2 regions of the Streptococcus sp. STC1396 genome follow, and region 2 is predicted to be linked to the other one. Evidence: predicted binding sites of a transcription regulator. Region 2 holds the regulator's gene; the other holds the start of a gene.

Region 1 (16,364 bases), on a different contig from region 2:
TTCACGCGCAGATCCGTAAATCTGAGCTAGATAGACCGCGTCAGCCTGATTGAGGGCTTCTGCAAATTCGTCCAAGAGAGCAATGGTCCGAGTGAAGGTGTGCGGCTGAAAGATTGCCACGATTTCCTTGCTTGGATACTTCTGACGAGCTGCATCAAGAGTTGCGATAATTTCCGTTGGATGGTGAGCAAAGTCATCAATGATAACTGTTTCGTTGACAATTTTCTCTGTAAAGCGGCGCTTAACTCCGCCAAAGGACTTCAAGTGCTCGCGAACCAAATTCAAGTCAAAGCCAGCAATATAAAGGAGCCCAATCACAGCTGTTGCATTCATGATATTGTGACGACCAAAGCTCGGAATTTGGAATTCGCCCAGTTCCTGCCCGCGGAAGGAAACTTTAAAGCCTGAGCCGCTAGTCGAACGCAACAAATCATGCGCGACAAAGTCATTGCCTCCTTCCTTGAAGCCATAATAGTAAATCGGTGCATTGGATGTTATCCGACGCAGCTGCTCATCTTCTCCATAGATAAAGAGTCCCTTAGTGATTTGCTTGGCATAATCATTGAACGCATTAAAGACATCTTCCAAGCCAGTAAAATAATCTGGATGGTCAAAATCAATATTGGTAATGATCGAATATTCCGGATGGTAAGGCATGAAATGACGCTCGTACTCGTCTGACTCAAAGACAAAATACTTGGCATTGGCAGAACCGCGGCCTGTACCATCTCCAATCAGATAGCTAGTATCCGTAATATTGGACAGAACATGGGCAAGAATCCCCGTTGTAGAAGTTTTTCCATGAGCACCAGCTACACCCATGCTGACAAAGTCACGCATAAAGCTACCTAAAAATTCATGGTAGCGTTTGTAGCCGATACCGTTAGCATCTGCGTAAGCAATTTCTACGTTGTTATCTGGACGAAAGGCATTACCAGCAATGATTTCATAGTCTGGCTGGACATTCTTCTCATCAAAAGGCAGGATGGAAATGCCTGCCTGCTCCAGACCGCGCTGGGTGAAATAATATTTATCAACGTCACTGCCCTGAACCTTATGGCCCATCTGGTGCAGCATCAAAGCCAAAGCGCTCATACCAGAGCCCTTAATCCCGATAAAATGATAGGTTTTCGTCATGATAACTTTTACTCCTTATCTAATTTGGTCAAGTTCAATTCTTGAGCCATTCTATGTTTCTTTTGCTCTTCCTGAGGATTGCTTTGCTTATAGACTTGACTGTTCTTCAAAAAATCATAGGTATTTTTCTTAGGTTTTTCCTTGAATTTTTGAGTCTTAGGTCTGTAATCAGGCTTAATCTCTGCTAAAATATAGGATTCTTGTTTGAGTTTATTTCCAAATTTAGCAAACTCTCCCGCAGCATTTTTCTGGAAAGGTGCAGTCGGCTTTGGCTGCTCCGTGGTCGAATGAGCAACAGCCGAAACTTTCCTATTCCGAATCTTATTGGGAATTTCACTGGTCAAATAAGGAGCCGAGCGTTTCTTTTTCAAATCAGCTCTGGCTTCTTCACGCGCCTGCTCAGCATAGCGAATAGCTGGATCATTTTTATCAATTGGTCTTTTAAAATCTTGAAAATTCGCCTGTTTTTTAACTGGTCTTTTGACAGTTGGGTTGGCAGCAGCTGGTGCATGCTTGCTAGAATCAACAATCGGCACCCACTCTAAATAGTTACGGTCTGTATAGTCCCCAATAATATTGCTGATGAGGTCCAATTCATCATACAAATTCATGTGTGGCATCTCTGTCAGCATGATTTCATCATCAGCAACTAGAGGAAATTGTTTATCAGTCATTTTGATTTTCCTTTCAACTCTTCATTATTATAAACTATTCAAACTATTTTTCAAGCGATTCTGGTGAAATTCCGAGAATTTCTCGAATTTCCTCCAGCGAAAGACTAGAGCGTGCTTCTGCCCCATCCAGAATAGTTGAAACCAGATTTCGTTTGCTTTCCTGTAATTCCTGGATTTTTTCTTCAATAGTTCCCCTCGTAATCAGCCGATAAACTTCGACATTGCGTTCTTGACCAATACGATGGGCCCGGCCGATGGCCTGAGCTTCTACCGCTGGATTCCACCAGAGGTCCACCAAAATAACGGTATCTGCACCAGTCAGGTTGAGACCGACACCGCCGGCTTTGAGGGAAATCAGAAAGGCTGACCTTTCTCCTTGGTTAAAGGCCGTTGTCATCTCCTGACGATCTTTTGCAGGGGTTGAGCCCGTGATTTTGAAGGATTCCATCCCCATCTGATCCAGCTCAGCCTCGATGATATCCAACATACCACGGAATTGTGAAAATATCAGAACACGATGATTGCCGTCTTGGATCTGCTCCAGCAGCTCACGCAAACTCTCCAGCTTACCACTTTCCCCATCGTAATCCTCCATAAATAACTTAGGTGTGTCACAGATTTGACGGAGCCGCATAAGCCCGGACAAGATTTCAATTTTACTGCGATTGATTTCCTCCTCCGTTGCATGAAGGATTCGCTCCTGCATTTGCTTGAGCAGGGCTAGATAAATCGTTTTCTGGCTGTCTGCTAGTTCGTTACGGTAAGAAACCTCAATCAAATCAGGAAGCTCCTGCAAGACTTCTTCTTTCTTGCGCCTCATAACAAAGGGTTTGATATAGCGCGCAACCGTTTCTGCCGACATCTTCAAAAAAGCTTTCTTGGCCGGTAACAAGCCCGGAAGGACAATCTGGAAAATAGACCAGAGCTCACCAAGATGATTTTCAATCGGCGTGCCAGACAAGGCATAAGTACGCTCCACCTCAAATGCTCTCAAATATTGAGCAATCTTGCTCTGGTCATTTTTCATGACCTGTGCTTCGTCCAATATCAAATAGTCAAAATGAAGCCCCTGATACTCTTCAACATCTTGTCTGAAAGAAGCATAGCTCGTAATCGTAATCTGATGATTTTCTGCAATCGCAGCATCTCGAACATTTTTCAGTCCATACACAACGGCCACGTCTAAGTCTGGAGCAAATTTGGCAAACTCATCACTCCAGTTGTAAATCAGGCTAGATGGTGCTAATATCAAGACTTTCTTAGACTTGGTCAAATGAGCACTCAAAAAAGAAATGGTTTGAAGGGTCTTCCCCAAGCCCATGTCATCGGCTAGAATACCGCCGAATCCATATTTATTCAGCATGGATAGCCATTTTACACCCGTCTCTTGATAATCCCGAAGCTCAGCCTGAACTTTCAGCTTAGGCAGAGGAAAATCCTCAGGGTGGGTCAAATCATAAGCCAGCTGGCTAAAATCCTGCGACAAGTCAACTCTTTCCTGATCTTTGAATAATTCAGAGAGTTGGTAGGCGGCCAGACTATGCGTTTGGATAACCCCATTTTTAGAATGTTTGCTTCTCAATTGTTGCAAGGTCTGGCTGATTCGCTTACTATTCTCATCAAAAATCAGAACCTGACCCGTCTTGCTGATAAAGTAATCCTTTTGACTCATCAGCGAATCTAGAACATCATCCACTTCAGACTGATCAATACCAGTAAAATCAAAGCCAATATCCAAGAGACCACCGTTCATACCGACGGAAACTCTCGGAGGTTCTGTGTAGGACAAGGCTTGCAACTCATCTGATAGGTGGACGTTGCCCAGTACCCCAAAGCGCGGAATCAAAACGGAGAAGAAACGGTAAATTTCTTCTGGTCGCAAAGGCGGACGCTGGCTGATAAACTCATCTGCAAAACCCGCCTCCAGCATTTCTTTAAAAATCTGCTGTTCTCGCTCAAAATTGCTAGCGAAAGGCAGGTTTCTTAGTTCCTCACGACTGGCTACAGTCTGACTGCCATAATCAAAGACAAGATCCAGTAATACTTGCTTGTCCGCCCCCAAATTAAATTCGAAATCCACGGTAAAGTCATGAATGAGCAGGCGCTCAGGCGCTGTCACACGGCCAATCTTTTTAAACTCGACCAAACTCACTGCCAGTTTGGACTGCTCAGACACATCAAACTGCAGGCGCTTTACTCGTTCCTGCTCAATCGGCAGTTCCTGTAAAGCCTTGATTAATTTCGTCTGCTGAGCCGTCAGTTGATAGAATGTCTGATTATGAAAGATAAATTGACCCCCATAGAGAATTTTATAATTCTTTTCTGATATCAGTAGCTCAAAATAGTTTTCACGCTCTTGCACCTCAAACTGATAAATCTCCGCCTCTTCATGCAAGTCCTGAAAAAATACCTCCGAATAATCATAGAAGCTATATTCCAAACGAAATGACGTGAGATTCATCAAGCGAGTCACACCTTCTTCAAAAAGACTGGCTGGAAAATAGAGGTGCCGCCCTGCATTGGGAAAGACTAGCGAAGAATCCTGCCCCTTATAATCCGCTGCCAAGCCCCGTAAGAATTCTAGCAAATCTTGACTGGCCTCATCAAAATTCTCTATACGGATGGGCTCATAATAACTCTTTCCAATCTGATAATGGCCGCCCTTGTCCAAGGTTCTCAAAAAGGACAAAATATCACGTACCACATAAGAACGCTCATCTGGCAGTCGACTGATCCGCAGACTCCATAAGAATTGTCCTGTGTAAGTATCTTCCTGACCGGTCGCCGATAGCTCATAGCAGATTTGCTGCCCGGATTTATCTGGCAAAATCTTATCCAAAAAAAGACTGCCAAAAGAGACTAACTTCTGGGTTTCCTGACTGGATGACTCCTTTTCTTCCATCTTTTCTAGCAGGTCTTTGCCAGCTGTATCATTTTTCAGAAAATATTCTAAGGCAGCCAGATGGACACAATACTTTTTCTTTTGAAAAAAATCACAGGAGCAGAAAACTGCATCATCATCTAGACTATAGCGTAGATTGTATTGATCCACGCGCGTGTACAAAAAGGAATCCTTGACTTCAAGAATTTCAACCTTTTTGCTATCACAGAGAGCAATTCCTTCTGTTCGAATTTTACCAGGAATTAATTTAGCCATAATTACCACCTAACGTTTATCCTTTTATTGTACCATATTTTGAACACAATAAGAAAAAGCAAGCATCAACTTGCTTTCTTTATGTAGAGAATGCCTATGTCTAATCACTCATTTACTTTTTGGATATGTGATACTCCACCTCAGACTTTGGTAGAAGCGGATACCAAGCTTGATAAGATTGCGCATATCCACTTAAAGACTGGTACTGCTCGCTCTTTTTTCACACAGTTCAATCTGGCTTTTCCGATAAGGAGAGGAAGCATCCAAGTAGGTTTTATATACGTCCTAAAAGACTTCTCCTTTGAACATCCCTCTGCTTCAAAATATTTTATTTCATCGCTGGCAGCAACTAATCTAGATATAAGTCATTTCTATCTGGATTTACTAGCTGGTGAAACTAGATCCCACCTAAAAAAACTCAGACTCGATTCGCTTAAAGCTCCTACTTCCGCTTCCTTGCAATCAAGTGAATCGGTGTTCCTTCAAAGACAAAGGCCTTGCGGATTTGATTTTCCAAGAAACGCAGGTAAGAGAAGTGCATGAGCTCTTCTTCGTTGACAAAGATGACAAAGGTCGGAGGTTTAGTTGCTACCTGAGTCGCATAGAAAATCTTGAGACGTTTACCCTTATCGGTCGGTGTCGGATTAATCGCGATGGCATCCATGATAACATCATTGAGCACAGCTGACGGAATACGCGTGTTTTGGCTCTGACTAATCTGTTTGATCATGTCTGGCAGCTTATGCAGGCGCTGCTTGGTTAAGGCAGAAACAAAGATAATTGGCGCATAGGACAAGTATTGGAACTGGTCGCGGATATCTTCTTCCCAGTCTTTCATAGTATGGTTGTCTTTTTCCAGCGTATCCCACTTGTTGACTACAATAATTAGACCTTTCCCAGCTTCGTGAGCAAAACCAGCGATTCGCTTGTCGTACTCACGGATTCCTTCCTCGGCATTGAGCACCATCAGAACAACATCTGAGCGGTCAATCGCCCGCATAGCACGCATAACAGAGTATTTTTCTGTATTTTCATAGACCTTGCCTGACTTACGCATACCCGCCGTATCAATCATGGTAAATTCCTGACCTTCACTGTCTGTAAAGACCGTATCAATAGCATCGCGCGTAGTACCAGCCACTGGACTGGCAATGACCCGGTCTTCACCCAAGATGGCATTGATCAAGCTAGACTTACCGACATTGGGACGGCCAATCAAGCTAAACTTAATCATATCAGGATTTTCAACCACTTCTTCGTGAGGAAGATTTTCAACGATCGCATCCAGAATATCCCCTGTACCAATCCCATGGACAGAAGAGACTGGGAAAGGGTCGCCCAAGCCCAAAGCATAGAAATCATAGATTTCATTGCGCATCTCGGGATTATCCACCTTATTGACCGCTAAAATGACCGGCTTATGGGTCTTGTAAAGCATCCGAGCGACATATTCGTCCGCATCCGTGATTCCTTCCTTACCAGACACGACAAAAACGATGACATCAGCCTCGTCCATGGCAATCTCAGCTTGGTGCTTGATTTGCTCCATAAAAGGCGCATCAACATCGTCAATTCCGCCCGTATCAATGATACTAAACTTACGATTAAGCCAATCTGCCGTCGCATAAATCCGGTCTCGGGTGACTCCTTCGACATCTTCAACGATGGAAATTCGCTCACCAGCAATCCGGTTGAAGAGTGTTGACTTGCCGACATTGGGACGGCCGACAATGGCAATAGTTGGTAAAGCCATTACTTACCTCTCTTATTCTAGTTTAATAATTTCTTCTCTTTCAAGATATCCTGACTGGCCAAGTTAGGCTTTTGTCCAAATTGAGCCGCTAGACGCTGACTCCAGGTATCCTGAGCTCTCTCGCCAGCATAATCAGCCTGAACACGGTCATAGACCTCAATGACAGATTCTTCCTGCTCTTGGTAACTTTCTTCAAAAACAACAGCTTCATAAGGCAGACGCGGTTTAACCGCATGATTCTGATTGGGTTTCCCCAAAGCCATACCAAAGACTGGATAGGTGTAATCTGGCAGCTTTAACAGCTCTGCTATTTCTTTAGAAACATAGCGGGCCAAACCGATAATGACACCACCATAGCCCATGCTCTCAGCAGCCAAAAGGGTATTTTGACCCGCCAAGGCTGCGTCAACAGAAGTTATGAGAAGGTTTTCTATGCCCTCTGAGTAAAAATCTTCTGTATGTAACCGAACGCCTTTTTCTGCTCGATTAAGGTCACCGACAAAAAGCAGAAAGGCTGAAGCCTGGAGGATAGCTTTCTGGGGCACTAGCTCAAAAAGAGCCTCTTTTTTCTCCTGACTGCGTATCACAATGATGGAATAAGATTGAAAATTCTTCCAACTAGAAGCCGCCCGTCCAGCATTGATAATTGTTTTCAACTCTTCATCTGAAATCTGCTCCTCCGTAAAACGACGAACAGAGGTGTGGGATAACATTAAATCAATTGTTTCATTCATCTACGATTTTCTCCTTCTAGGCGAACCTCCTGAGCCAGATAGCGAATTCTTTCCATGACCCGCTTGGCCTGCCAAGTCTCATCACCATTTCTTGATGTAGCAAAATGTCGCTCTAAATCCACAAAACTAAAATTAGAAGTAAAGAAAGTTGGCAGATTTTCCTGCATACGATGCTGGAGAATAACTTGCAGAATCTCATCCCGCATCCAAGGGCTGGACTGTTCAGCTCCAATATCATCCAGAATCAAGACCTGAGCCACTTTGACATCGTCAATTTTTTCTTTGACTTGACCAGAACTAATGGCGTTTTTGACGTCCAAAACAAAGCTAGGATAGTGTAGCAGAGTAGTAGATACGCCCCGTTTTTCTGACAAATCATGAGCCAGAGCCGCCATCATATAGCTTTTACCAACACCAAAATCTCCATAGAGATAGATAGCCTTTTGATAGTTTGGATAATCCGCTACAAAATTAGTCAAGAGTTCAAAAGCTTGATAGCGGCCTATATCATCCAAGTCAACCTGAGCCAAACTGGCTTCCTTAAGACTGGCCGGCAGATTAATCAAATTTAGACGACCACGAATAGCTTCCTGACGTTCCTGCTCAATCAACTCAGGAGTTTCCTCATAAGACACATCTGCATAGCCTTCATTTTTAATCAAAATGGGTTTATAACCCTTGGCAATATAGGCTTCATCCTTGAGCAAAAAACGATTGCGCTCAGTAATATACTGGTTAAATTTGGAGATACTGCGTTGGATTTCAGCCTGCGATAACTGCTCTTGCTGAATAAAGGCAGCTATGTCCGGATCTGCCAGAATTTGCTTGACCAGTTCTTGGTAATCAAACTGCCTAACCTTATTCATGTGAGGCATCGCCTGTCCGACTTTTTCCATTTACTCACCGCCTCCTTCCAATTTGGCTAATAGTCTGCGTTTCTGCTCTTCCAGCTCTGCTTGTTTTTCTAGGCTGGTTTCATTTTTATAATCAGGATTGCTCCATTCAGGTATATTGCTGGACTTGCGCTTCGGTTCAGCCTGGTTACCAACAGTTTGCTGGTGTCTCTCGCGAATTTTTAGAACAGCTTCCTCAGCAGAAGTCACCTTTTGATAAGCAAAATCATTGGCCACTTTTAAGGCGTATTTTTCGTTAAGATTGGCCGAATCAACCTTGTTAAAGGTTAGAAGTAGGACGAGGTTAATCACTTCATCCAAAAGGCCTAGTTCTGCCATATCTTGTAAGAGTTTTCGCTCAGCCCGAGTAATCGCTGCCTGACGGGTTTTCTTAATTTCGGCTAAAAAAATCAGCGGTGTTTGACGTTTGGCCTCTCTAATGATGGACTGTTCCTGCTGACTAAATTTACCGTCAACCGGCTTCTGATTCAGTTTCTGTCGCATACGTTTGGTCGAGATAACCTGAGAAATAGCAGTTTCTCTAGCCAAAAGATAGGTTTCATACCAGGTCCACTTCTTTTGCTCAGCAATGGCAAAAAGTTCTAAGAGATCTTCCTTTTCATCTGCAAAACGTAAATTTTCCTGAGCCATTCGCTGTTTGAAATTTCCTAAATCAAAATCTTTCATTTTTCGAGAGAAATCAAGACGCTCAGCTTCCAAACCAAAGACCTGCACAAATGGTTTTTCAAGCTTCTGTCCCTCAGCTCTGCTAGGTTTCAAGGCATCTGTTGCTGCTTCACCAATTTTTTTCTCCAAGAGTTTCGTATAGACGTTATGCTGAAAAAAATCATCCGCTGCTAGAGGGGCAAAAAGGCGAATGTAATAATGCTCTTCCTTCTGATAAAGAGCTAGGAGCTCCATAGCCGCTAGACGCTCTAAAGCATTTTCTAAAACATCCATGCCAAAATCCAGATGATTGAGAATATGCCCAAAGAGATAATCCTTTTGCCCATTATCCCAAAAGGCAAGCAGATAAGAATACAGAGCCGCAGCATCTCTGCCAACAATCGGCAAATATAGCCTAGTAAAGTTTCCCACGTCCTGATGAATCCGATTATTTCGTAAGAAAGAAAAATGACTGTTTGGTTTCATTTATTTTTCCTTTTTCTTTTTGGATCCCTTAGTAATCTGCTTCAATAGACTTTCCAGCTCACCGACATCCTTGAAACTGCGATAAACACTGGCAAAACGCACATATGTGATTTCGTCTAATTCTGCCAATTCATCCATGACGAGAGAACCAATATACTCGCTATGAATTTCATTATCACTTTGGCTTCGGACCTTTTGTTCAATTCGATTTACAATTGCTTCAATTTCATCGCTGGAAACAGGGCGTTTTTGAGCAGATCGAATAATGCCATTAAAAATTTTATCTCGCGAAAACTGTTCACGTGTCCCATCTTTTTTGACAACTACCAAGGTTCTCTCTTCGACACGCTCATAGGTCGTAAAGCGGTGCTGACATTCTTCGCACTCGCGACGACGACGAATAGTATTTCCATCTTCTGCCTGTCGGCTATCAACTACACTTGACTTACTTCCACCACATTTGGGACACCGCATGACACATCCTCCTAGAATCCTAATACTTCATTATACCATGTTTTGAAAAATAACAAAAGGTAGTTGATTGCTCTATCAAGTTCTAATTCATACTCAAAACCCGCTAATGCTACATAATCGCCCCTCATTACTAACCCCAAATACTTCTCTGTACCGAAATCCATTGTTGCTCAATTTTTCCCATGCAAAAAGCAGCCTGTATCTCTTACAAACTGCTTCAACAGCTACTAGTTCTCTAAACTTCTGACAAAGGCTTGATAAGTCTGCTCCATCAGCATAGTAATAGTCATCGGGCCAACACCTCCAGGTACAGGGGTAATCAGACTGGCTATTTCAGCTACTTCATCAAACTTAACATCGCCAATCAGCTTGCCATTCTCATCTCGGTTCATACCGACGTCGATGACAACAGCCCCCTCCTTGACAAAGTCCTTAGTTACAAAATGTCCTCGTCCAATAGCCACAACTAAAATGTCCGCCTGCTTAGCAGTCTTAGCTAGATTGTGGGTCCTCGAATGTGTCAGTGTTACCGTCGCATTCTTAGCTAAAAGCAACTGAGCCATGGGCTTACCGACAATATTACTCCGCCCGATGACGACCACTCGCTTGCCTTCCAGTTCAACGCCATATTCATGAAACATCTCCATAATACCTGCAGGAGTAGCCGGAATCATAACAGGATGGCCGCTCCATAGTTTGCCCATATTAAGGGGATGGAAGCCATCAACATCCTTGTCTGGATCAATAGCCAGCAGCACAGCTTCATCATCAATATGATCAGGTAAAGGCAGTTGGACTAAAATCCCATGCCAGTCAGGATTTTGATTATAAGTTTCAATCAAGCTCAACAACTCTTCTTGACTGGTCTCTTCCGGTAGACGATCTACCTTACTCCGAAAGCCAGCAGCTAAAGCCGAGCGCTCCTTATTACGCACGTAGATTTGACTGGCTGGATTTTCCCCAACCAAAATAACTACCAAGCCAGGAACCTGCCCTTTTTCTTCTTTGAGTTTCGCTGTTTTTTCTGCTAATTTAGCTTGAAGTTTTTCCGCTAAAGCTTTCCCATCAATAATTCTAGTCATTACCTTCTCATTTCTTTTTCAGTATCTTATCCATTATACCAAAAATCTCCCAGCCGAACTTATACATTTTTCTTATGGAAACTTATAAAAATAACCAGCTATCTTTTAGGATAAAATAAAAAAGCAGGTCTCTGCTTTTTTAGTACAATAATTCATAAATTTCCATTGCAATCAAGTCGATGCTATCGAAAGTGTAGGTCTCACGCGCTGCAACATCACGCAGGGTAAAGACTGGACCGTTTTCTTCGTCGTAGCTGTAAGCTACTTCCGCGACAACAACTCCTTCACGCTCAAAATTACGTTTTAAATTTCCACCATCTTTGGCCATAGCTTCCAAGCGATTGATGATTCTAACTAAATGTGATTCCATTTTATTTCTCCTATTTACTTGGTTCTTTCCTATTTTACCACAAAAAGAAACTGAAATACCAGTAAAAGGGCATCTTTTTCTTATTTTTTCGCCAAAATTCTTGCAAATTCTTCAGTCTCAGCTAGGATTTTATACTTAATTCTTGCAATGTTTTAAAATACTGATATAATGAAATTATAAAAACCTTGACTATTTTTGACCATTTAAAAATAGGCAATTTCGCTTCCTATAGAAAGAGGTAGAACATGCTTTGTCAAAACTGTAAAATCAATGAATCAACCATTCATCTCTATACAAATGTAAATGGAAACAAACAGCAGATTGATCTCTGTCAAAACTGCTACCAAATCATGAAAACTGACCCTAACAACTCTTTACTCGGCGGTCTTTATAACACAAACAATCAAAACATCGATCCTATTGACGATTTCTTTAACAGCCTCAGCAATTTCCAACACCCTCAGGAGCCAAATCCAAATATCCCTCCAACTCAATCAGGAGGAGGTTATGGAGGCGGTGGTTATGGTGGGTCCAGCCGTGGAGGTGGTCAACGTCAGCAAGCTCCGCAAAAACCCAAAGGACTTCTAGAAGAGTTTGGTATCAATGTGACTGAACTGGCTCGCCGAGGCGAGATAGATCCTGTTATCGGACGTGATGAAGAGATTGTCCGTGTCATCGAAATCCTCAACCGCCGCACCAAGAACAATCCTGTCCTCATTGGAGAGCCCGGAGTCGGAAAAACAGCTGTGGTCGAAGGCCTAGCTCAGAAGATTGTTGATGGTGATGTACCTCATAAACTCCAAGGTAAGGAAGTCATTCGCCTAGACGTTGTCAGCCTAGTACAGGGGACTGGTATCCGTGGCCAATTCGAGGAACGGATGCAGAAGCTCATTGATGAGATTCGTTCTCGTCAGGATGTCATTCTCTTCATTGATGAAATCCATGAAATTGTCGGAGCAGGCTCTGCTGGCGATGGCAATATGGACGCTGGGAACATCCTCAAACCAGCGCTGGCTCGCGGAGAACTCCAAATGGTCGGAGCGACTACCCTCAATGAATACCGTATCATCGAGAAAGACGCAGCACTGGAGCGCCGCATGCAGCCCGTCAAGGTAGACGAGCCGACGGTAGAGGAAACCATTACCATCCTCAAAGGGATTCAGAAAAAATACGAAGATTACCATCACGTCAAGTATACAGATGCGGCCATTGAAGCCGCTGCGCTTCTCTCCAACCGCTACATCCAAGATCGCTTCCTGCCAGACAAGGCTATTGACCTATTGGATGAGGCTGGATCAAAGATGAATCTGACCCTAAACTTCGTTGATCCCAAGGTCATTGACCAACGTCTGATTGAGGCCGAAAACCTCAAGGCTCAGGCAACCCGCGACGAAGACTTTGAAAAAGCAGCTTACTTCCGCGACCAGATTGCCAAGTACAAGGAACTCCAGCAGACAAGCGTGCTAGACAAGGATACTCCGATTATCAGCGAGAAAACCATTGAGCACATCGTAGAGCAAAAGACCAATATTCCAGTCGGCGACCTCAAAGAAAAAGAACAGTCTCAACTAGTCAATCTTGCCAGCGACTTAAAAGCCCATGTCATCGGCCAAGACGATGCTGTGGATAAGATTGCCAAGGCCATCCGCCGGAACCGAGTCGGACTCGGAACTCCCAATCGCCCAATCGGCAGCTTCCTCTTTGTTGGACCAACTGGTGTCGGTAAGACAGAGCTGTCTAAGCAACTAGCCATTGAGCTCTTTGGTTCGGCTGACAGCATGATTCGCTTTGATATGAGTGAATATATGGAGAAACACAGCGTGGCCAAGCTGGTCGGTGCACCCCCGGGCTACGTCGGTTATGACGAAGCTGGCCAGCTGACAGAACGCGTCCGCCGCAACCCGTATTCGCTCATTCTGCTGGATGAGGTAGAAAAGGCCCATCCCGATGTCATGCACATGTTCCTGCAGGTTCTAGATGATGGCCGCCTGACTGATGGTCAAGGTCGTACTGTCAGCTTCAAGGATACGATTATCATCATGACATCCAATGCTGGAACGGGTAAAGCTGAAGCCAGTGTTGGCTTTGGGGCAGCGCGTGAAGGCCGAACCAACTCCGTTCTGGGGGAACTGGGCAACTTCTTCAGTCCTGAGTTTATGAACCGCTTTGACGGCATTATCGAATTTAAGGCACTCAGTAAGGACAATCTGCTGCAAATCGTCAATCTCATGCTGGATGATGTCAATCAACGCTTGGCTAGCAATGACATTCATCTGGAAGTCACCGAAAAAGTCAAGGAAAAACTGGTGGATCTGGGCTACGATCCGAAAATGGGTGCTCGCCCACTGCGCCGCACCATCCAGGACCATATCGAAGACGCCATTACTGACTTCTATCTGGAAAATCCAAGTGAAAAAGATCTCAAGGCGGTCATGACCAGCAACGGCAAGATCCTCATCAAATCAACTAAGAAAACTGAAAATCCTACTGATGAACCCAGCAAACCGACAACAGATGAAACCGAACAATAAAATATAAGAAAAGAAACCCAACTTAGGATTTAAACTAGGTTGGGTTTCTTTATAATAGAATAGATGTAATATTTCTAGGAAACTACTTATTTACACAAAGGCAAAGTCCAATCGTCACCTTTGCAGCATTCGTTTTAAACTCCCGCATATTGTCTGAGATGTAAAATAGTCTATAATTCCCGATGCTAAACAAGTTTCTTGTCAATCTAGTGCCTACACTTTGTGCTTGTCCACCCATCTGAATTTAAATAACAAGCAGCGACTACTAGACAAAATTTTTGTCATTTGGGGGTAATTTTCTTATTATTAATATCTTGTAACTTCAAATATATTTCCAACAAGATAAGAGAATAGTATCTAACTGCTCTATGAAAACTTCAAAATAGATTTTACTGGAACTTTCACTCTATTTTCTTATCAAGAAATCAAAAAAATACTAGTAAAGTCTTGACAGAGGCTCTTCAGTCCTTTATGATAATAGTAAACTTACTAGAGAATGAGGAAAAATCATGACACTCCCAACCTTTGGATTAAAAGAAGAAAATGTAGAATATGTGACCCGTTACGGAGTCTATGCTGTTATTCCCGATGAGAATAAAGAAAAAATTATTCTAGTTCAGGCACCGAATGGAGCTTGGTTCCTTCCAGGTGGTAAAATTGAGGATGGCGAAGATCACCTAACAGCTCTCAAACGAGAATTAATCGAAGAACTGGGCTTCACAGCTCAAATTGGAGAATATCTTGGCCAAGCAGATGAATACTTCTATTCCCGACACAGAGACACCCATTTTTATAATCCAGCCTACATCTACGAAACAATTTCCTTCACTGCGATACAAAAACCTGTTGAAGATTTCAACAATCTAGCTTGGTATCCAATCGAAGAAGCAATCAAAAAAGTTAAACGTGGCAGTCATAAATGGGGAATTGAAAAATGGAAAAGCATCCATAAAGCCTAAAGGGAATCGTTCACAATTTTCCAAAAAGATGTTATAATACTAGCAGATACAATGTAGGAGGAAATCGCATGAAGCTTATTAATACAACAAATAGTCACGCCGAACTTGTGAAAAGCCAGCTGGAAAGCACAGACGCGACACTAGTAGAGGTCTATTCAGCAGGAAACAGTGATGTTGTTTTCACACAAGCTCCTCTTCACTATGAAATACTGATTTCAAATACACACCGTGCTATACGAGAACAAGAAATTGAAAAAATTAGAGAATTCTTTTTAAAAAGAAAAATTGATTCTAAAATGATTGACTCATCTGCAATCCGAACTATTTACGCTAATAATCTAATAGAAATCTCAATCCCTGTTAAAGATTGAACTCCCAGATATAGAAGGCTATAAAGCAAAATAACTTATTATCAACTAAAGTGAATGGTCAATTTTAGCATTGAGAGAGAACCTAGGTTCTCTCTTTTTTATATGTTGAACATTAACTAGAAAATATACTAAATCTGATGTTCTGCAATTTCACCGATACCTATTGTATAATATGTCATATTGTTTTCTAATATTAATGTTAAAAAGCATATCATCATAAGTGCACAATAAAAAAACTCATAAGATTTTCTAGTAAAATAGAATTGAACGAACTAGTTACGAACGGAAATCTTATGAGCTACCACCATTTTACCATAGATGAGCGTGAAAGTATTCTGATTTACCGTACAAACGGACTAAATTTTTCTCAAATCGGAAAATTACTTCACCGTCATCCTTCCAGCATTAGTCGGGAATGGAAACGTCATACGGAAGAAAACAGCTACTCTCCTAACAAAGCACAAGCAGCTTATCAACTTGCAAAATCACATTGTGGACGAAAGAGAAAGCTGGATCTAGACTCGAATCTAAGCAAAATAATCAAGCACCTTTTTCTCGATTGCCAATGGTCTCCTGAGGAAATAGAAGGTCGGTTATGCCTAGAGTACGAGAAATCTGTTATTAGTTATCAAACGATTTATAGAGCCATCTATCGCGGTCACTTTGACGACAAGCTGTCACATGGTGCTCGTGGTGTAGGAGGATAAACTAAATAATAGACCACGAAAGTGTCTCAACTGGAAAACTCCTTATGAAGTATTTTATGGTAAATTTGTGCACTTAATTTGACAATTCAAGGTAGAAAAAAGTCCCATATGACCTATAATGAAAAGCGACCAAACCATTATTAGAAAGAATCTTATGGAACAGTTAAATTTTATCACAAACTTACTGGGAATAAAAGACCCTAACATCACTATTTTAGATTATGTAGATGCTGGAACACACAAGGAAATCATCGCTAAGCTAGATTATCCTGCACCTAAATGCCCTCACTGTCAAGGACAAATGGTTTAATATGACTTCCAAAGAAAATCCAAAATCCCCTATCTAGAGTGTGCGGGATACAAAACGCTG
Region 2 (16,364 bases):
AATGGCAAAAGATATTAAATTTTCATCAGATGCACGCAGTGCAATGGTTCGTGGTGTGGATATTTTAGCAGATACTGTCAAGGTAACCTTGGGTCCTAAAGGTCGCAATGTTGTTTTGGAAAAATCTTTTGGCTCACCCCTCATCACCAATGACGGTGTGACCATTGCCAAGGAAATCGAATTGGAAGACCATTTTGAAAATATGGGTGCTAAGTTGGTATCAGAAGTCGCTTCAAAAACCAATGATATTGCTGGGGACGGAACAACGACTGCAACCGTTTTGACCCAAGCTATTGTCCGCGAAGGAATCAAAAACGTAACTGCTGGTGCCAACCCAATCGGTATCCGCCGCGGGATTGAAGCAGCCGTTACGACAGCTGTTGAAGCCCTGAAATCTAACTCAGTTCCAGTTTCTAACAAGGAAGCTATTGCTCAGGTTGCTGCCGTATCTTCTCGCAGCGAGAAAGTCGGTGAATATATCTCTGAAGCTATGGAAAAAGTTGGAAATGATGGCGTCATTACCATTGAAGAGTCCAAAGGAATGGAAACTGAGCTGGATGTAGTTGAGGGAATGCAGTTTGACCGTGGCTACTTGTCTCAATATATGGTAACTGACAATGAAAAAATGGTAGCCGAACTGGACAATCCTTACATCCTGATTACAGACAAGAAAATTTCTAACATTCAAGAGATTCTGCCATTATTGGAAAATATCTTGAAAACCAACCGTCCGCTTTTGATTGTTGCAGATGATGTGGACGGAGAAGCTCTGCCAACGCTGGTTCTTAACAAGATTCGCGGAACCTTTAATGTCGTAGCTGTCAAGGCACCTGGCTTTGGCGATCGTCGTAAGGCTATGTTGGAAGATATTGCCATCTTGACTGGTGGAACAGTGATTACAGATGATCTTGGCCTGGAGCTCAAAGATGCTACGATTGAAGCGCTTGGACAAGCTTCTAAAGTCACTGTTGATAAGGACAGCACTGTGATTGTGGAAGGCTCCGGCAATCCAGAAGCCATTGCTAACCGTGTGGCAGTCATTAAGTCACAGATTGAAAGCAGCACTTCTGAGTTTGACCGTGAAAAACTGCAAGAGCGCCTGGCTAAATTGTCCGGTGGTGTAGCTGTGATTAAGGTTGGAGCTGCAACCGAAACCGAACTCAAAGAAATGAAACTCCGCATTGAAGATGCCCTTAACGCAACCCGTGCCGCAGTGGAAGAAGGAATCGTGTCTGGTGGGGGTACAGCCTTTGTCAGCGTATTGGGTGCAGTAGCTGCCCTTGAATTAACAGGTGATGAAGCGACTGGCCGTAACATCGTCCTCCGCGCTTTGGAAGAACCTGTCCGTCAAATCGCTCTGAATGCAGGCTTTGAAGGTTCAATCGTCATTGACCGCCTGAAAAACTCTGAAGCAGGTACAGGCTTTAATGCCGCGACTGGCGAATGGGTCAACATGATTGAAGCTGGGATTATTGACCCAGTCAAGGTGACGCGCTCAGCCTTGCAAAATGCCGCTTCAGTAGCTAGCTTGATTTTGACGACAGAAGCTGTTGTGGCCAACAAACCAGAACCTGCGCCAGCAGCACCAGCTATGGATCCAAGCATGATGGGCGGCATGATGTAATCTATAAAAATAATTTTTTAAAATAGTATACATAAAACTACAGAAGAATGTAAAACTTGAAAGAGATCAAGATTTGACAATCATTCTGTAGTTTTTGTTTTTTCTCCGATTATGTAGACTGCTTTTGTTTTCAGATGATAGACCGCAATGCTTTAGGAGGTGCTTTCGTCACTAAAAGCATAGAAGCACTTAACATATAAATGGAGTGATTACCAGTTAAATGCAGTAAAAAAACCAGCGTTTTGAGGCGCTGGTTTTCATAGGATTGATGATTCTTGTGCGGGGCACCTGTTTGGCGAGTGCCTATTCTTATTTTCTATAGAGACGGTCATACTGATAAACTGGATCCATGGTGATATGGATGCCCAGTTTGCGCAGGACATTCTTGTCTTCATCCGTCAGCATCACGGTCGAATGAGCTTCGCTGCCCTTGAGGTTGCCCAACTGCTGCATAGCGTGTGCGGCATCTTGATTTTCCATGGCTGTGATAGCCAGAGCCATCAAGATTTCATTGGAGTGGAGGCGTGGATTGCGGCTGCCCAAATGATTGATTTTCAGGCCTTGGATTGGTTTGACATACTCAGGCTCAATCAGCTTGGTCTCTTTAGAGATGTTGGCTAATTTCTTAATGGCATTAATCAAGACAGCAGCTGTAGGGCCAAAGAGCTCAGAGGTCTTACCGGTTACGATTTCACCGTTTGGCAATTCTAAAGCCAGAGCGGGGTCACCAGTGCTTTCAGCCTTGGCACGCGCAGCCACGGTTACTTTCCGATCCAGCGGTGTGATGCCCAAATCATTCATCAAGAGTTGGATTTTCTTGATAGCAGATTCAGAGACCCGCTCCGCCTTGAAGTCCAGAATAGTCTGGTAGTAGCGGCGGATGATTTCCTGCTGGGAAGCCTCGATAGCAGCATCATTATCTACAATGGCAAAGCCGAGCATATTGACGCCCATATCCGTTGGGGATGCATAAGGTGATTTTCCAAGGATACGTTCTAGCATGCGCTTAAGGACTGGGAAAATTTCGATATCACGGTTGTAGTTGACGGTGGTTTTTCCGTAGGTTTGCAGGTGGAAAGGGTCAATCATGTTGACGTCGTCGAGGTCGGCTGTAGCGGCTTCGTATGCTAAGTTGACTGGATGATGCAGGGGCAGATTCCAAACTGGGAAGGTTTCAAACTTGGCATAGCCTGACTTGATACCGTTGATTTGGTCGTGGTACATATTGGACAAGCAAGTAGCCAATTTACCAGAACCAGGACCAGGTGCGGTCACCACGACCAGATTACGACTGGTCTTGATATAGTCGTTCTTGCCCATACCTTCAGGCGAGATGATATGGTCTATATCGGTAGGATAGCCTTTGATTGGGTAGTGGATGTAGGAGTCAACTCCGTTCCTTTCTAGCTGACTGCGGAAGAGGTCGGCTGCTGGCTGGCCGGCATACTGGGTGATGACCACTGAGCCTACATAAATATCCAGCTCATTAAAGGTATCAATGAGGCGCAGAACTTCCTGATCATAGGAAATGCCCAAGTCACCACGGGCTTTCGAGTGCTCAATATTATTAGCATTGATAGCAATGACAATCTCCACTTGGTCCTTGAGTTCTTTGAGCAGTCTGATTTTATTGTCCGGCTCATAGCCTGGCAGGACGCGGGCAGCATGGAAGTCTTCCAGCATTTTACCACCGAATTCCATGTACAATTTGCCCTCAAATTGATTAATGCGCTCCAAGATATGGTCGCGCTGCAGGTTTAAGTATTTCTCAGAATCAAAAGCAATTTTTTCCATGTTTGTTTTTACCTCCGCTAAAAATTATAACAAAAGATTAGAGATTTTTGGGTTTTGAAGGTAGAAAACTTGCAAAGATGATCTTCAGTTTATAGAAAAATCACCCGAATGGGTGATCAATCGTTAATAGTTGGTAATCGTGTCCACGGTTGAGCGATCCAGCTTTTTGACCAGCGCTTGCAGGAAGGCTTGGGCTTGCAGTAAATCATCCATGGCATAGAGAGTTTGGTGGGAATGGATATAGCGGGCGCAGACACCGATCGTAGTAGACGGCACACCACCGCTTTGGAGATGTGCAGCGCCAGCATCGGTTCCACCTTTGCCGCAGTAGTATTGATATTTGATACCAGCTTCCTCTGCGGTTGTCAGGAGGAAGTCCTTCATGGCTGGTAGCATGAGATGACCAGGGTCAAAGAAGCGAATCAGCGTTCCGTCGCCAATAGCTCCTTGACCGCCATAGATGTCGCCTGCTGGGGAGCAATCCACAGCGAGAAAGACCTCAGGGGCAAATTTTGTTGTTGAAGCATGGGCACCACGCAGGCCAACCTCTTCTTGAACATTGGCGCCGACATAGAGTTGGTTACCTAGTTCTTGTCCAGACAAGGCTTGAGCTAATTCGCTGACCATAAGGACGCCATAGCGGTTGTCCCAGGCTTTGGAGATGATATTTTTACCGTTAGCTGTGAGAATAGCCTTGCTGTCTGGCACGATCGTGTCTCCCGGACGGATACCATAGCTTTCGGCTTCTGCCTTGTCCGCAAAGCCGCCGTCAAAGACAATATCGCCAATCTGTGGCATGACAGGTCCGCCAGCACCACGCGTCAGATGAGGAGGGACAGAGCCTGAGATAAGAGGGATTTCCCGACCTTCACGGGTAAAGAGTTTGAAGCGTTGGCTACTCACGACCAATGGATTCCAGCCACCGATTTCTACTACGCGGAAGGTTCCGTCCGGCTTAATCTCGCTGATCATAAAGCCAACCTCGTCCATGTGAGCCGCAACCAGAAGGCGGGGAGCATTCTCAGCTTCTGCATGGCGCACCCCGAAGATGCCGCCTAGACCGTCGGTAACAACCTCATCAACGTGAGGAGTGATTTTTTCCCGCAGATAGTTGCGAATAGGTCCTTCGTGCCCAGAAATAGCAGAAAGCTCCGTTACTTCCTTGATTTTTGAAAATAATGTTGTCATAAACTTACCTTCTTTCTGTTCCCTATTTTATCACTTTTTCAAAGAGAATAACAGGTCGGATTAAAAGAAGATGAGAAATCTATAATATTGTTTGTCGCCTCTGCTCTTTTGTGTTAAAATATTCTACATGAAAGCTAAAAAAATTATTTTAACCACAACAGCCCTTTTGGGAGCTAGCGCCTTGGCTTTTGGAGCTGCTAAGGTCGTGCAGGAGCAGAAAAGATTACGCAATAGAGAAGAAATTGTTCGGACTGTACGGGACTTTTTTTCTAGCCGTGGACCAATCGCAACAGTCTATGTGGAGCTTTATGAGTCAACCGACAGTCGTATGGTCGGAGGAGTTGTTCTAGAAGATGACCGCCATTTTACCTTCGTCTATGAGAATGGGCAGCTAACTTACGAGGAAGAGTGATGATTATTCCCCAAAACATAGAGGAACTGGCTTCTTATGTAGAGCATAGGGGGAAGACTGTCTTCTTTTTTACGACTGACTGGTGTGGGGACTGCCGATTTATCAAGCCCTTCCTGCCGGAAATTGAAGCTGAAAATCCTGAGTTTACTTTTGTTGAGGTGGATCGGGATCAGTATATGGCTGTCGCCCAAAAATGGGATGTTTACGGGATTCCGAGTCTAATCGTTTTGGAAAATGGGCAAGAAATTGGTCGGTATGTCAATCGCGACCGCAAGACCAAGAGTCAAATCAATGATTTTTTAGCGAATTTATAAGAAGTTTTAAAAGTATTTTTGGAGGAACAAATGATTTTTACATACAACAAAGAGCATGTCGGAGATGTCCTCATGGTTATTGCTGCCAACAATCAGGGAGCTAAACTGACCGCTGAGCGCAAAGGAAATGTCGCGCGTATTTATCGGGAGGATAACGGCCAAACAGTGGCTTGGAATATTTTCCAGGTGTCTAATCGGATGAATATTGAAGGCTGTGGCCAAGTTTATCTGACGGACGAACAAGTCGCGGTTCTCAACCAAGAATTGACCAAAGAAGGCTTCTCAGCTGAGCTGGTTAAGGACCCAGAGCCTAAGTTTGTTGTTGGGGAAATCCTTGAAATGGTGGCCCATCCTGACAGTGATCACCTTAATATTTGTCAGGTGCAGGTGGCAGCTGACAAGACGGTTCAAATCGTTGCTGGTGCCCCTAATGCCAAGGTTGGTCTCAAGACGATTGTGGCTTTGCCTGGCGCTATGATGCCGAAAGGCAATCTCATTTTTCCTGGTGAACTTCGGGGCGAAAAGAGTTTCGGTATGATGTGCAGTCCGCGGGAGCTTCAGTTGCCAAATGCACCGCAGAAACGTGGGATTATTGAATTAGGTAGCTCAGAAATTGTAGGAGAGGCTTTTGACCCTGCTAAACATTGGCAAGCATAGATTAAAAATTCTCAAAGAGATTTTAAAAATCTTTTTGAGTTTTTTCTTTTTGCTTATTTGACTGCATTGCTCAACAAATATGGCCGATAAGGCTAACCAAGTCAAGTAATGAAGAGCAGGTAAAAGTTGTGTTCTCTGTATCTGTAAGGAGGCTGGGCAAGCTGAGAGTCCCATACTTTTTGCGTTTTTTACTAGTTTGAATCATCAAATGTTTTTAGACGTTCATTCAGCCCTTTTCCTTTTAAAATCCGAACATTTTCGGTATAATAAAAGTCAAAGATAGTCAATGTTAGACATTTGGTTTTGAGATGAGCTGTTTTATCGGCTGAAGAAACTAGAAAGGCAAGCTATGAGCGCAAAAAACACATCAGACAGTATTGAAGAATATATCAAGTCCATTCTGGCTCAGGCTGGTATTGTCGAGCTGAAGCGAAGTGAACTAGCTGATGTTTTTCAGGTGGTTCCCAGTCAGATCAACTACGTTATCAAGACTCGCTTTACAGAAAGTCGCGGTTACATTGTGGAAAGCAAGCGCGGTGGTGGCGGTTATATCCGGATTGGCAAGATAGAGTTTTCAGATCGGCATCAAATGTTCTGCGATTTATTTGACAATGTGGGAGAGCGGATCAGCCAGCAAATTTTTACAGATGTGATCCAGCTGTTATTCGATGAGAAGATAATGACGGAACGTGAGGGGAATCTTCTTCTTGCGACTGCTTCGGATCTGGTGTTGGGGAATGATGCACCAGCCATACGAGCCCGCATGTTGAAGAAAATTTTACAGCAATTAGACAGAAAGGGAATGTAACCACAGATGAAATATTCAAAAGCCTTAATTGAAAGTTTGGAGGCGGCTCAGATTTTAGCGGGCCATTTTGATACGGATTATTTGGAGTCTTGGCATTTGCTGATTGCTTTGGCCAACAATCCTTACAGTGTAGCAGGTTCCGTTTTAAACGAATTTCCGATGGAGATTGATGATTTTGAGGAAGCTGCTTTGCAGATTACTGGGCAGAAGTATCAGGAGAATGGGCGTTTGGAACTTTTGCCATTTTCTCACAGAATGGAAGAACTATTTGCCCAAGCTACTCAGATTGCCGAGGCTGTTCATGCTAAAAGTCTAGGGACCGAGCATGTTTTGTTAGCTATTCTGTTTGATCAGGGAACATTGGCAGCTAGAGTCCTAGAATCTACTGGTTTTAGCTATGATGATAAGAACAATGGTCCGAAAATCAGTAATCTTCGCAAGCTCCTAGAACAATGTGCTGGCTGGGGCAAGGAAGAAATCAAGGCTATCCGCAGTCTGAATAAGGGGATGATGGCGGTCAAGCAAACCATGGCGAATATGATGGGCATGCCTCCTTCAACCAGTGGTGGTCTGGAAGACTATACTCGGGATTTGACAGAACTGGCTCGGGCTGGTCGCTTGGAACCAGTCATTGGACGGGATGAGGAAATTTCTCGGATGATTCAGATTCTCAGTCGCAAGACTAAAAACAATCCGGTACTGGTTGGAGATGCTGGGGTTGGTAAGACGGCTCTGGCTTTAGGCTTGGCTCAACGCGTGGCAGCTGGTCAAGTTCCGGCAGAACTTGCTAAGATGCGCGTCTTGGAACTAGACTTGATGAATGTCGTTGCTGGAACTCGTTTTCGCGGAGACTTTGAGGAGCGGATGAACAACATCATCAATGATATCGAAGAAGACGGGCATGTCATTCTCTTTATCGATGAGTTGCATACCATCATGGGGTCTGGTAGTGGGATTGATTCGACCTTGGATGCGGCCAATATTTTAAAACCAGCCTTAGCTCGTGGAACCTTGCGGACAGTTGGAGCTACGACCCAGGAAGAGTATCAGAAACATATCGAAAAAGACGCCGCCTTATCTCGTCGCTTCGCCAAGGTCACTATTGAAGAGCCTACGGTGGCTGACAGCATTGCTATTTTGCAGGGCTTGAGAAAGAGCTACGAAGAGCATCACAAGGTTGTCATCAGCAATCAAGCGATTGAAACAGCAGTCAAGTATGCTCATCGCTATCTGACCAGCAAGCATTTGCCAGACTCTGCCATTGACCTTTTGGATGAGGCCAGTGCAACTGTGCAAAATAAGGGACCGCAGGATTATAAGCAGTCTGATTTAACGCCTGTGGATCAGGCTTTGATGGCTGGAAAGCTGAAAAAAGTCAGCCAGCTACTGGCAAAAGAGCAGGAGCCGGCTGTTTACAAGCTGAAGGTGGAAGAAGGAGATATCTTAGAAACACTTAGCCGCTTGTCTGGTATTCCTGTGCAGAAATTGACTCAGACAGATGCTAAAAAATATCTCAATTTGGAAAAAGAACTGCACAAGCGGGTCATCGGACAGGATGCGGCCGTTTCGGCTGTCAGCCGAGCTATCCGTCGCAATCAGTCGGGCATCCGCACTGGCAAACGCCCAATAGGTTCCTTTATGTTTCTGGGACCAACGGGTGTCGGAAAGACAGAGTTGGCTAAGGCCTTGGCAGAAGTTCTCTTTGATGATGAATCAGCCCTTATTCGCTTTGACATGAGCGAATATATGGAGAAATTCGCTGCGAGTCGCCTCAACGGAGCGCCTCCGGGTTATGTAGGCTATGAGGAAGGGGGCGAGTTGACTGAGAAGGTTCGCAACCGTCCATATTCTGTCCTCCTCTTTGACGAGGTAGAAAAAGCCCATCCAGATATTTTCAATGTCCTCTTGCAGGTTTTGGATGATGGCCAGCTGACTGACAGCAAGGGGCGTAAAGTGGACTTCTCCAATACCATTATTATCATGACCAGCAATCTGGGGGCTACGGCCCTGAGGGATGATAAGACGGTTGGTTTTGGGGCGCGTGATATCCGCTTTGATCAGGCCAATATGGAAAAACGCATTCTGGAAGAATTGAAAAAGACCTATCGGCCTGAATTTATCAACCGGATTGACGAAAAAGTGGTCTTCCACAGTCTGTCTGCTGAGGATATGCAGGAAGTAGTCAAGATTATGGTGCAACCGTTGATTAGGAGTCTGGCAGAGCAAGGCATCGTTCTTAAATTCCAAGCTAATGCCCTGAAACTACTGGCTCAAGAAGGCTATGATCCGGAAATGGGAGCGCGACCACTGCGCCGCACCCTGCAGACGCAGGTGGAGGACAAGCTGTCTGAGTTGCTCCTGACTGGAGATTTGGCGGCGGGTCAAACGCTTAAGGTTGGAGTCAAGGCTGGCCAGCTCAAGTTTGAAGTGGCCTAGGGAAGGATGTTTGCAATAGAAATTCGTGTGATGACAGAAGGGGATTAGGGTTCTGTCTATCAGCTGTGGCTGTCTTGTGCCGGTCTGGGGCTCAATAATTTGGATGACTCTAAAGAAGGGATTGCCCGCTTTTTGAAGCGTAATCCTGAGACCTGTTTAGTTGCCTTGGAGGACAAACGCTTTATCGGTGCTATTCTAGTTGGAACAGACGGACGTCGGGCTTACATTTATCATACAGCTGTCCAGCCAGACTTTCGTAGAAAAGGAGTGGGAAAGACGCTGGTTAATCAGGCTTTATCAGCAGTTAAAAGGCTTGGCATCCATAAAGTATCGCTAGTCGTTTTTGAAAAAAACCAACAGGGCAACCGTTTTTGGCAGGAGCTGGGATTTTCAGTCAGAAATGACCTGCTTTACCGAGATCAGGGACTAACAGAACTGATTCGACTGGATACTTGAGCAAGATTCAGGTATTTAAAGGGTTTGTTCAGCTTATAAGAATATGGGACAGCTCCAGAGAATATTGAGCAAAAAAGCGTGACTGCGTTTGTTCGTCATTTTATCCAAACCATTTTTTGTCAACCGTTTTGGCTAATGATTCTATCAAAAAAGAGTGCCAAATCAGCATCCGCATTGTGCTAGAAGGTTGACAAGGTCGAAGGAAAAGATGATTTATTACTTCCATTAATGGGTGAAGTCAGGGGGGCAACTGGATGTACAAGGCTAACGGAGAAATGGCTCCTAAGGTAGCTAATCCGATCACTGTCAAGGACAGAGACAAGCTGGACATCTACTAGCTATCATTTTCTGGTCAAATTTGGAGAATACCTAGCGGAGACTAGAGTCAAGCGGGTGCCCAAGAAAATACCGAGAAAAGTTGATCAGCTGAAAGTAGAAAAAGCAGACTAAAAGAATGCTGATTATTTATTTGAATGACAGGATAGAAATGTCCTGTTTTTCGTTTTTAATTACGAATATATAAGTAGAAGCCTATCAACCATGCCAAGAATAGAAAGTTGAAAGGAAGTGATTCGGCATAGATGAAAAGATTTGGAACACTCTTATCTAAATAATTGACAAAGCAAACCTAGAATGTTACAATAATATTACAAAAGGATTTCAAATTATTACAAGGAGAACAAAGATGAAAACAAGGACTTATAGAAAATTAATGACTGTTGCGGTTCTGGCTTCCAGTTTGCTTTTAGGAGCATGTGGTAAGAAAGAAGAAAGCACTGTAAGTACTAGCTCTAGCAAGACCGTTCAGACCTCTTCTAGCTCGAAAACTGCATCATCTAGCAAGATCAGCAGTGCCCCTAAGATTAGCAGTAGCGCTTCCTCAGCAGGAGCAGTTGGCCAGTCTGGCCAAGCTGAAATCCCTGCGAGTCAAGAACAGCCAGCTGTCGAGGTAAGTCAGCCCCAACAAGTGCAGCCTCAGCAGGCTTCAGGCCGACAAAGCACTCAGACTCAACAGACTCAGCCAGCCCAAGCACCAGAAAGTAACCGCCAACTTCAGAATAAACAGGCAGAAAGTAACGCTCGTTACAAGGGAGTTCTGACCATGGTAGATGGAGATTTCTCAGCAGCAGCTGGTACTTGGAAAGATGCCAACGGAAACACGGTGACCGTTTCAGGCAACGGCCAGTTTACAGTCCAGTCTGCTGATGGAAAGACTGGTAATTACTCCATTGCGTCCTACTCTTATACTCTGGATGACGGAAAATACAATGCTCAGTTAAGTGGACAAGGAAATGCCAATCTGCAGATTACAACAGGAGCAGATGGATCAGTAACAAGCGTTGTGGTATCTCAGCACTAAATATAATGAAAAGGAAGTCCAAATGGCTTCCTTTTGTTTTTATTTTTGAATTTGCAAGAGTTCTTCAATTTCAGCTAGACTTTCAGCCTGAGAAATAGCGCCTCGGAGCTTAGCTGCTCCAGCAGTACTACGAAGGTAGTGTGGCGCTAGACCACGAAATTCTCGGACAGCGATGCGCTCTCCTTTAAGGTCAATCAAACGTTTGAGATGCTCGTAAGCAATCGTCATCTTGTCCTCAAATGTCAAGTCGGGTAATACTTCGCCTGTTTCAAAGTAGTGGTTGATTTGGTTAAAGAGGTAGGGATTTCCCATAGCTGCACGGCCAATCATGACAGCATCAGCACCGACTTCCTCGATACGCTGCTTGGCGTCTTGCACGCTGCGGATATCACCGTTGGCGATGAAAGGAATCTTTGTCAGGGCTTGGGCTACGTTGTGCAAGATCTCAAGGTCGGCATGACCGGTATACATCTGTTCACGCGTACGGCCGTGCATAGCCAAGGCTGAAACGCCAGCCGCTTCGGCGGCTAGAGCATTTTCTACAGCCAGTGAGCTGTCGGACCAGCCAGTCCGCATCTTGACTGTCAGAGGGATATCCAGAACGGACTGGACCTTGTTGATGATTTTATAGATTTTTTCAGGATCCTTGAGCCACATAGCGCCAGCTTCGTTTTTGACGATTTTGTTGACTGGGCAGCCCATGTTGATATCAACGATATCTGTCTTGGTGTTTTCTTGGATAAATTCCGCTGCGCGGGCTAGGCTGTCTTCGTCACTGCCGAAAAGCTGGATAGAGACAGGATTTTCGCCCTCATCAATGTGGAGCATGTGGAGGGTTTTTTCGTTGTTGTACTGGATGCCCTTGTCAGAGACCATTTCCATAACGACGAGACCTGCTCCCAGCTCTTTTGCAATGGTTCGGAAAGCAGAGTTGGTTACACCAGCCATGGGCGCCAGAACTGTACGATTGGGAATTTCAACATTTCCAATCATAAAAGGGGTATTAAGATTTGTCACGAATCAGTTCCTCCAAGTCATTTTGGTCAAAGTGGTAGGCTGTCTGGCAGAATTGACAGATGATTTCAGCTCCGTGGTCTTGGTCACGCATCTCTTCTAAGTCAGCCTTTGGCAGGGTAGCCAAGGCATTCATGAAGCGCTCTTTGCTACAGTCGCACTGGAAGCGGATTTCCTCTTCAGACAGGCGTTTGTATGGCTCATCACCATAGATAGCAGCCAGCAGAGCTTCGATATGGTCTTCGGATTCTAACAGCTTAGAGATAGCAGGCATTTCCTGAATCCGCTTTTCAAAGCGTGCGATTTCAGCTTCTTTTGCACCCGGCAGAACTTGTAACAAGAAACCGCCGGCAACCTTGACTTTATCATTCTCATCCAAAAGGACGTTGAGGCCAACTGCGGAAGGTGTCTGCTGGCTTTCGGTCAGGTAGAAGGCTAGGTCTTCGCCGATTTCACCAGAGATGAGTGGCGTCATAGAATTATAGGGATTGCCAGTGCCGTAGTCCGTGATAACCAAAAATTGACCAGAGCCGACAAAAGGGCCAACTAGAACTTCGCCAGTGGCTGTCTTTTTAATATCGACACCGGGATTCTGTACATAACCTTTGACATTGCCCTCGGTATCTGCCACTGTGATGATCGCGCCTAGTGAGCTGGTCCCGAGGACCTTGACGGTAATCTTGGTCTGGCCTTTTTCATTTGCAGCTAAAATTTGACTGGCAATCAGTGTGCGGCCAAGTGCAACGGTAGAGCTTGCTTGAGTTTGATGTTTTTCTTGAGCGGTCCGAACCGTCTCTGTGCTATCCAGCACATAAGCCCGAAAAGCCCCATTTTTTGATATAGTTTTGATAATTTTGTCCATACCTTTTATTTTAACACAAAAATAAAAACAAACGTAGCCTTTGTGCTTGTTTTTATCGAAGATTTCTTCTCTAATCATGGTATAATCAAGTTAAAACACAAAGGAGCGAGTTGATGAATCAAGACTTAAAAGCGGCAGTTTATGGCCTAGCAGTGGCGGATGCTTTGGGAGTGCCCTATGAATTTCAAGAAAGAGGGAGCTTTGAAGCGACCGGTATGACTGGATACGGCAGTCATCAGCAGCCGGCTGGGACATGGTCGGATGATACCAGCCTTGTTTTGGCGACCTGTGATTCTATCAGGGAAAAAGGCAAGATTGACCCTGCCGATATGCAGCAGCGGTTTAAACATTGGCTCTTCGAGGGAGCTTATACACCAGATGGTTGGACTTTTGATGTAGGAAATGCGACTCGCGAAGCCTTGACAAGAGGACACGGTCTATCTGATGAATATTCCAACGGAAATGGCTCTTTGATGCGGATTCTGCCCCTAGCCTTTACGGAAGCCAGTCCATCTGATATTGAAGCTGTTTCCAGTATTACTCATGCCCATGCGACTTCTGTGGAGGCCTGCCTTCTTTATGTGGCTATTGCTCGTAGGCTCTTAAAAGGCCAGCAACTATCGGAAATACTATCAGACTTAGAGACTAGCACGACCTATGCTCGTTTGCAAACTTTAGCAGAGCTGACCAAAGATGACATTCGCTCTAGTGGCTATGTGGTGGATACCTTGGAAGCAGCACTTTGGTGTTTACTGACTAGCGCTTCCTATCCGGGAACTGTCCTGAAAGCTGTTAATTTGGGCGATGACACTGATACAGTAGCAGCAGTTGCTGGCGGCTTGGCTGGTATTATCTATGGTTTGGACGAGATTCCTGACAACTGGCTAGCCCAGCTGCGCAATAAAGAACTGTTGGAAAGTTGCTTGTTTTAAAGGGACAATCGGAAGACAGGACTGTATTTATCATTTAAAAAGTAAAACATTAAAAGAGCCACCTAGGCTCTTTTACTTATTCCGTAGTTAATTCTTTCTGGGCTTCCTTGCCTTGGTCCAGCAAGGCTTGGATAATCTTTTGATCACGCAGTTTGACAGAGTTGTTGATGGTCTCTGCAGACTGGATAACAGTGGCTTCTAGCAGAGCGCGTTTTTCCCGCCCTTTATCAATAGCTTCGATAATGCCTTGGTTTTGTGCGACAAGGCTTTCTGCCAGCTTAGTGACAGACTCAACAGCAATAGTAGGGCTTTGGGAAATCCGCTCCAGCTGAGGAATGACTTCCTTGCTCGTTTCGGCGAGCATTTGCAGGGCAGCGTTATTGGCATTCGAGATGGCGTCAGCTACCTGACCAGACTTCATGGATTGCTGGAGAATGCCTAACTGGGCGATAGACAGTTTCATAGTTGGAATAGTATTTCGACGGAGCATTCCAAGCTTTTGGCGCATATCAGAGGAAACCTTGACCAGATTGCGCATCTGAGGAGTGGTTGCCCAAGCCACATAGAGACGGCTGACATATTCAGTGTGTTGCTGCTCTAGGGTATTGACCACCTCTGTCATTCGGGCTAATTCTTGCGATTTGACTTGATAGTCAACAGTTGTCATATCTAGCTGAGCGACTTCAGCCTGCAGCTTGAGCGCTCGATTGCCAGATTCTTGCTGAGCAGCTTCGATAAAGGAAATAACTCCGACTAGGTTTTCAATCGATTTGGTATTATCCTCAATCAGTATTTCAGCAGAAACAATATTGCGAGCCAGGACATCTTCTTGTTTGACGACTGTCGCAGCCATGCCGTCCATTTTCTGCTCAATATTTTGTGAGTCGAAATAGAATTCTTGAAGAGTGTTTTTGCTCTGTTTGAAGAGTTTTTCCAGGAAATTAGGCTTTTTGTCCAATTCTGCTACTTGAGCATCCTTGTATTTTGCGACAAAGCCATTGAGTTCTTTGTTGGTGTTTTTTAAGAGCTCATCTACCTGGGGAATTTGTAATTTTTTCTGCTCGGCCAAGATACGATTGACAGTACCGTTGACTTCTTCGACAGCAGATTGGCCAAAGTCCAGCAAGGCATTTTGGTCCGATACGAAATTATCAACAAGCTGAGGGGCTTTAGCCGTAATCGCACTCTGTTGCTCAGGAGTCAGCTTTTCTAGAAAAGTGAGCTGACCATTTCCTTGAGTCGTGTTGGCTTCGATGATTTCCGTTGTTTTGTCGCTTTTGCTGATGGCATTGTTAGCAATTTTATCAATGTCAAAATGAAATTCTTGGCTCATAGTTTCTCCTTTGGTTTATCTAGCTTAAAAGCCGGGGTCTGTTTGCTTTTCTTTGTCTAAGATACGCAGGCTAATGTCAAAATCCCTCAAATCAGCTTCATTTAACTGACGCAACGCTTCGTCTAGGTCCAAGTCAAACTGCTCTATAGCTACTTTGGCCTTGGCTAGCCGCTCCTCAGCATTGTAAAAATCTTTGGGAGAAGCTTTGATTTTGAGGTAGCCTTCCAAAATATCTTCGTAGTGCTCCATCTGGGACTGATGAATGGCAGTCAGCTCCTCCTTATTATTGCTTTCGGATTGAGAGATTTTTTGCAGAATGGCCTCATGGTCAATCTGAATATTGCGAACCGTAGCGACCAATTCTGGAGCTAGCTCTTCTAGGCTAGTTTTCTTGGGTTGTACTTCCTTTTGTCTCTTCTCTTGTTCTATCTTTTGCAGTTGCTCATCGATTTCAGCAGTTACAGTACGAATTTTTGTCTGGATTCGCTGGTAGACAGAGGCAGGAATTTCTCCCCGTAAGTCGTTAGCAGTATTTTTGATATAGGTGAGCTGGGGAAGAATTTGTAGAGCTAAATCTTGATAGCTTTCTTGGTCGCCATCTTTTTGGTAGCTTTCCAATTTTTTAATGCGGCGGTCGGCTTGCCCAATCTCTGATTTCAGATATTCAATACGACCGATGCTGTTTTGTTTAGCTTCAATACGATCTTTTCTCTGGTTATGGTAACGATAAATCCCATATCCAACAGCTCCCAGAATAGCAATGGGGAGCAGATAACTGGCCACTATTCCAGAACCAAATACAAATATAAGTACCCAAAACCAGCTAAACCATTCCGGTTGCTGGTTAGAATCATCATTTCTCCTCGACATGAACCTTTCTCTTTCTACTCAATATGTTATCTCTATTTTAACATAAAAGCTGATTTTTGAAGGATAAAGAGTGCAATGATTTTATGTATTCAGATACGTTTTTAGATTTATTGAGAATGCTTGCCTCATCAAGAAAGAGATTTGCTTCCTATCACGAAAGCAAGCCTTGTTTGTCGAGCGAAAGGTTCGTTGTTTATTGCAAGTAGACAAGCAAAAATCGCAAGGAATCCCCTGCGATTCTTGTTTTATCAGTCCATTTCTGGGAAAAGTTTAGCCAGTATTTTAGGAGTAATGCTTTGTCCCG

The links. Region 2 encodes CtsR, which represses protease genes until heat stress. Its sites were predicted from a motif close to TTGGTCAAAAAAGGTCAAANA; they were not measured.
Region 1: the regulator CtsR is predicted to act here: its motif matches at 11,609-11,629, upstream of AC5FEC_RS06480 (ATP-dependent Clp protease ATP-binding subunit).

What each region holds. Positions count from the first base shown of each region.
Region 1 covers NZ_JBZYCU010000015.1:1,219-17,582, reverse strand. The annotation lists gene murC (UDP-N-acetylmuramate--L-alanine ligase) at 1-1,137, opposite strand, end outside; gene zapJ (divisome accessory protein ZapJ) at 1,146-1,811, opposite strand; gene AC5FEC_RS06520 (pilus expression-regulating Snf2 family helicase) at 1,855-4,968, opposite strand; gene der (ribosome biogenesis GTPase Der) at 5,411-6,721, opposite strand; gene AC5FEC_RS06510 (nitroreductase family protein) at 6,739-7,455, opposite strand; gene dnaI (primosomal protein DnaI) at 7,452-8,351, opposite strand; gene AC5FEC_RS06500 (replication initiation and membrane attachment family protein) at 8,352-9,500, opposite strand; gene nrdR (transcriptional regulator NrdR) at 9,501-9,974, opposite strand; gene AC5FEC_RS06490 (bifunctional methylenetetrahydrofolate dehydrogenase/methenyltetrahydrofolate cyclohydrolase) at 10,202-11,056, opposite strand; gene AC5FEC_RS06485 (DUF1797 family protein) at 11,196-11,426, opposite strand; gene AC5FEC_RS06480 (ATP-dependent Clp protease ATP-binding subunit) at 11,672-13,957, shown strand; gene AC5FEC_RS06475 (NUDIX hydrolase) at 14,467-14,916, shown strand; gene AC5FEC_RS06470 (DUF1827 family protein) at 14,985-15,287, shown strand; partial or broken gene AC5FEC_RS06465 (transposase) at 15,581-15,985, shown strand; partial or broken gene AC5FEC_RS06460 (ISL3 family transposase) at 16,149-16,364, shown strand, end outside.
Region 2 covers NZ_JBZYCU010000019.1:13,088-29,451, reverse strand. The annotation lists gene groL (chaperonin GroEL) at 2-1,624, shown strand; gene AC5FEC_RS07635 (DUF1846 domain-containing protein) at 1,934-3,418, opposite strand; gene pepA (glutamyl aminopeptidase) at 3,542-4,606, opposite strand; gene AC5FEC_RS07625 (DUF4651 domain-containing protein) at 4,734-5,018, shown strand; gene AC5FEC_RS07620 (thioredoxin family protein) at 5,018-5,332, shown strand; gene ytpR (YtpR family tRNA-binding protein) at 5,363-5,989, shown strand; gene AC5FEC_RS07610 (CtsR family transcriptional regulator) at 6,339-6,797, shown strand; gene AC5FEC_RS07605 (ATP-dependent Clp protease ATP-binding subunit) at 6,804-9,233, shown strand; gene AC5FEC_RS07600 (GNAT family N-acetyltransferase) at 9,297-9,689, shown strand; gene AC5FEC_RS07595 (hypothetical protein) at 9,944-10,027, shown strand; partial or broken gene AC5FEC_RS07590 (NUDIX domain-containing protein) at 10,026-10,139, shown strand; gene AC5FEC_RS07585 (DUF6287 domain-containing protein) at 10,375-11,049, shown strand; gene dusB (tRNA dihydrouridine synthase DusB) at 11,089-12,066, opposite strand; gene hslO (Hsp33 family molecular chaperone HslO) at 12,053-12,925, opposite strand; gene AC5FEC_RS07570 (ADP-ribosylglycohydrolase family protein) at 13,039-13,857, shown strand; gene AC5FEC_RS07565 (toxic anion resistance protein) at 13,934-15,190, opposite strand; gene AC5FEC_RS07560 (hypothetical protein) at 15,215-16,060, opposite strand; gene gshAB (bifunctional glutamate--cysteine ligase GshA/glutathione synthetase GshB) at 16,309-16,364, opposite strand, start outside.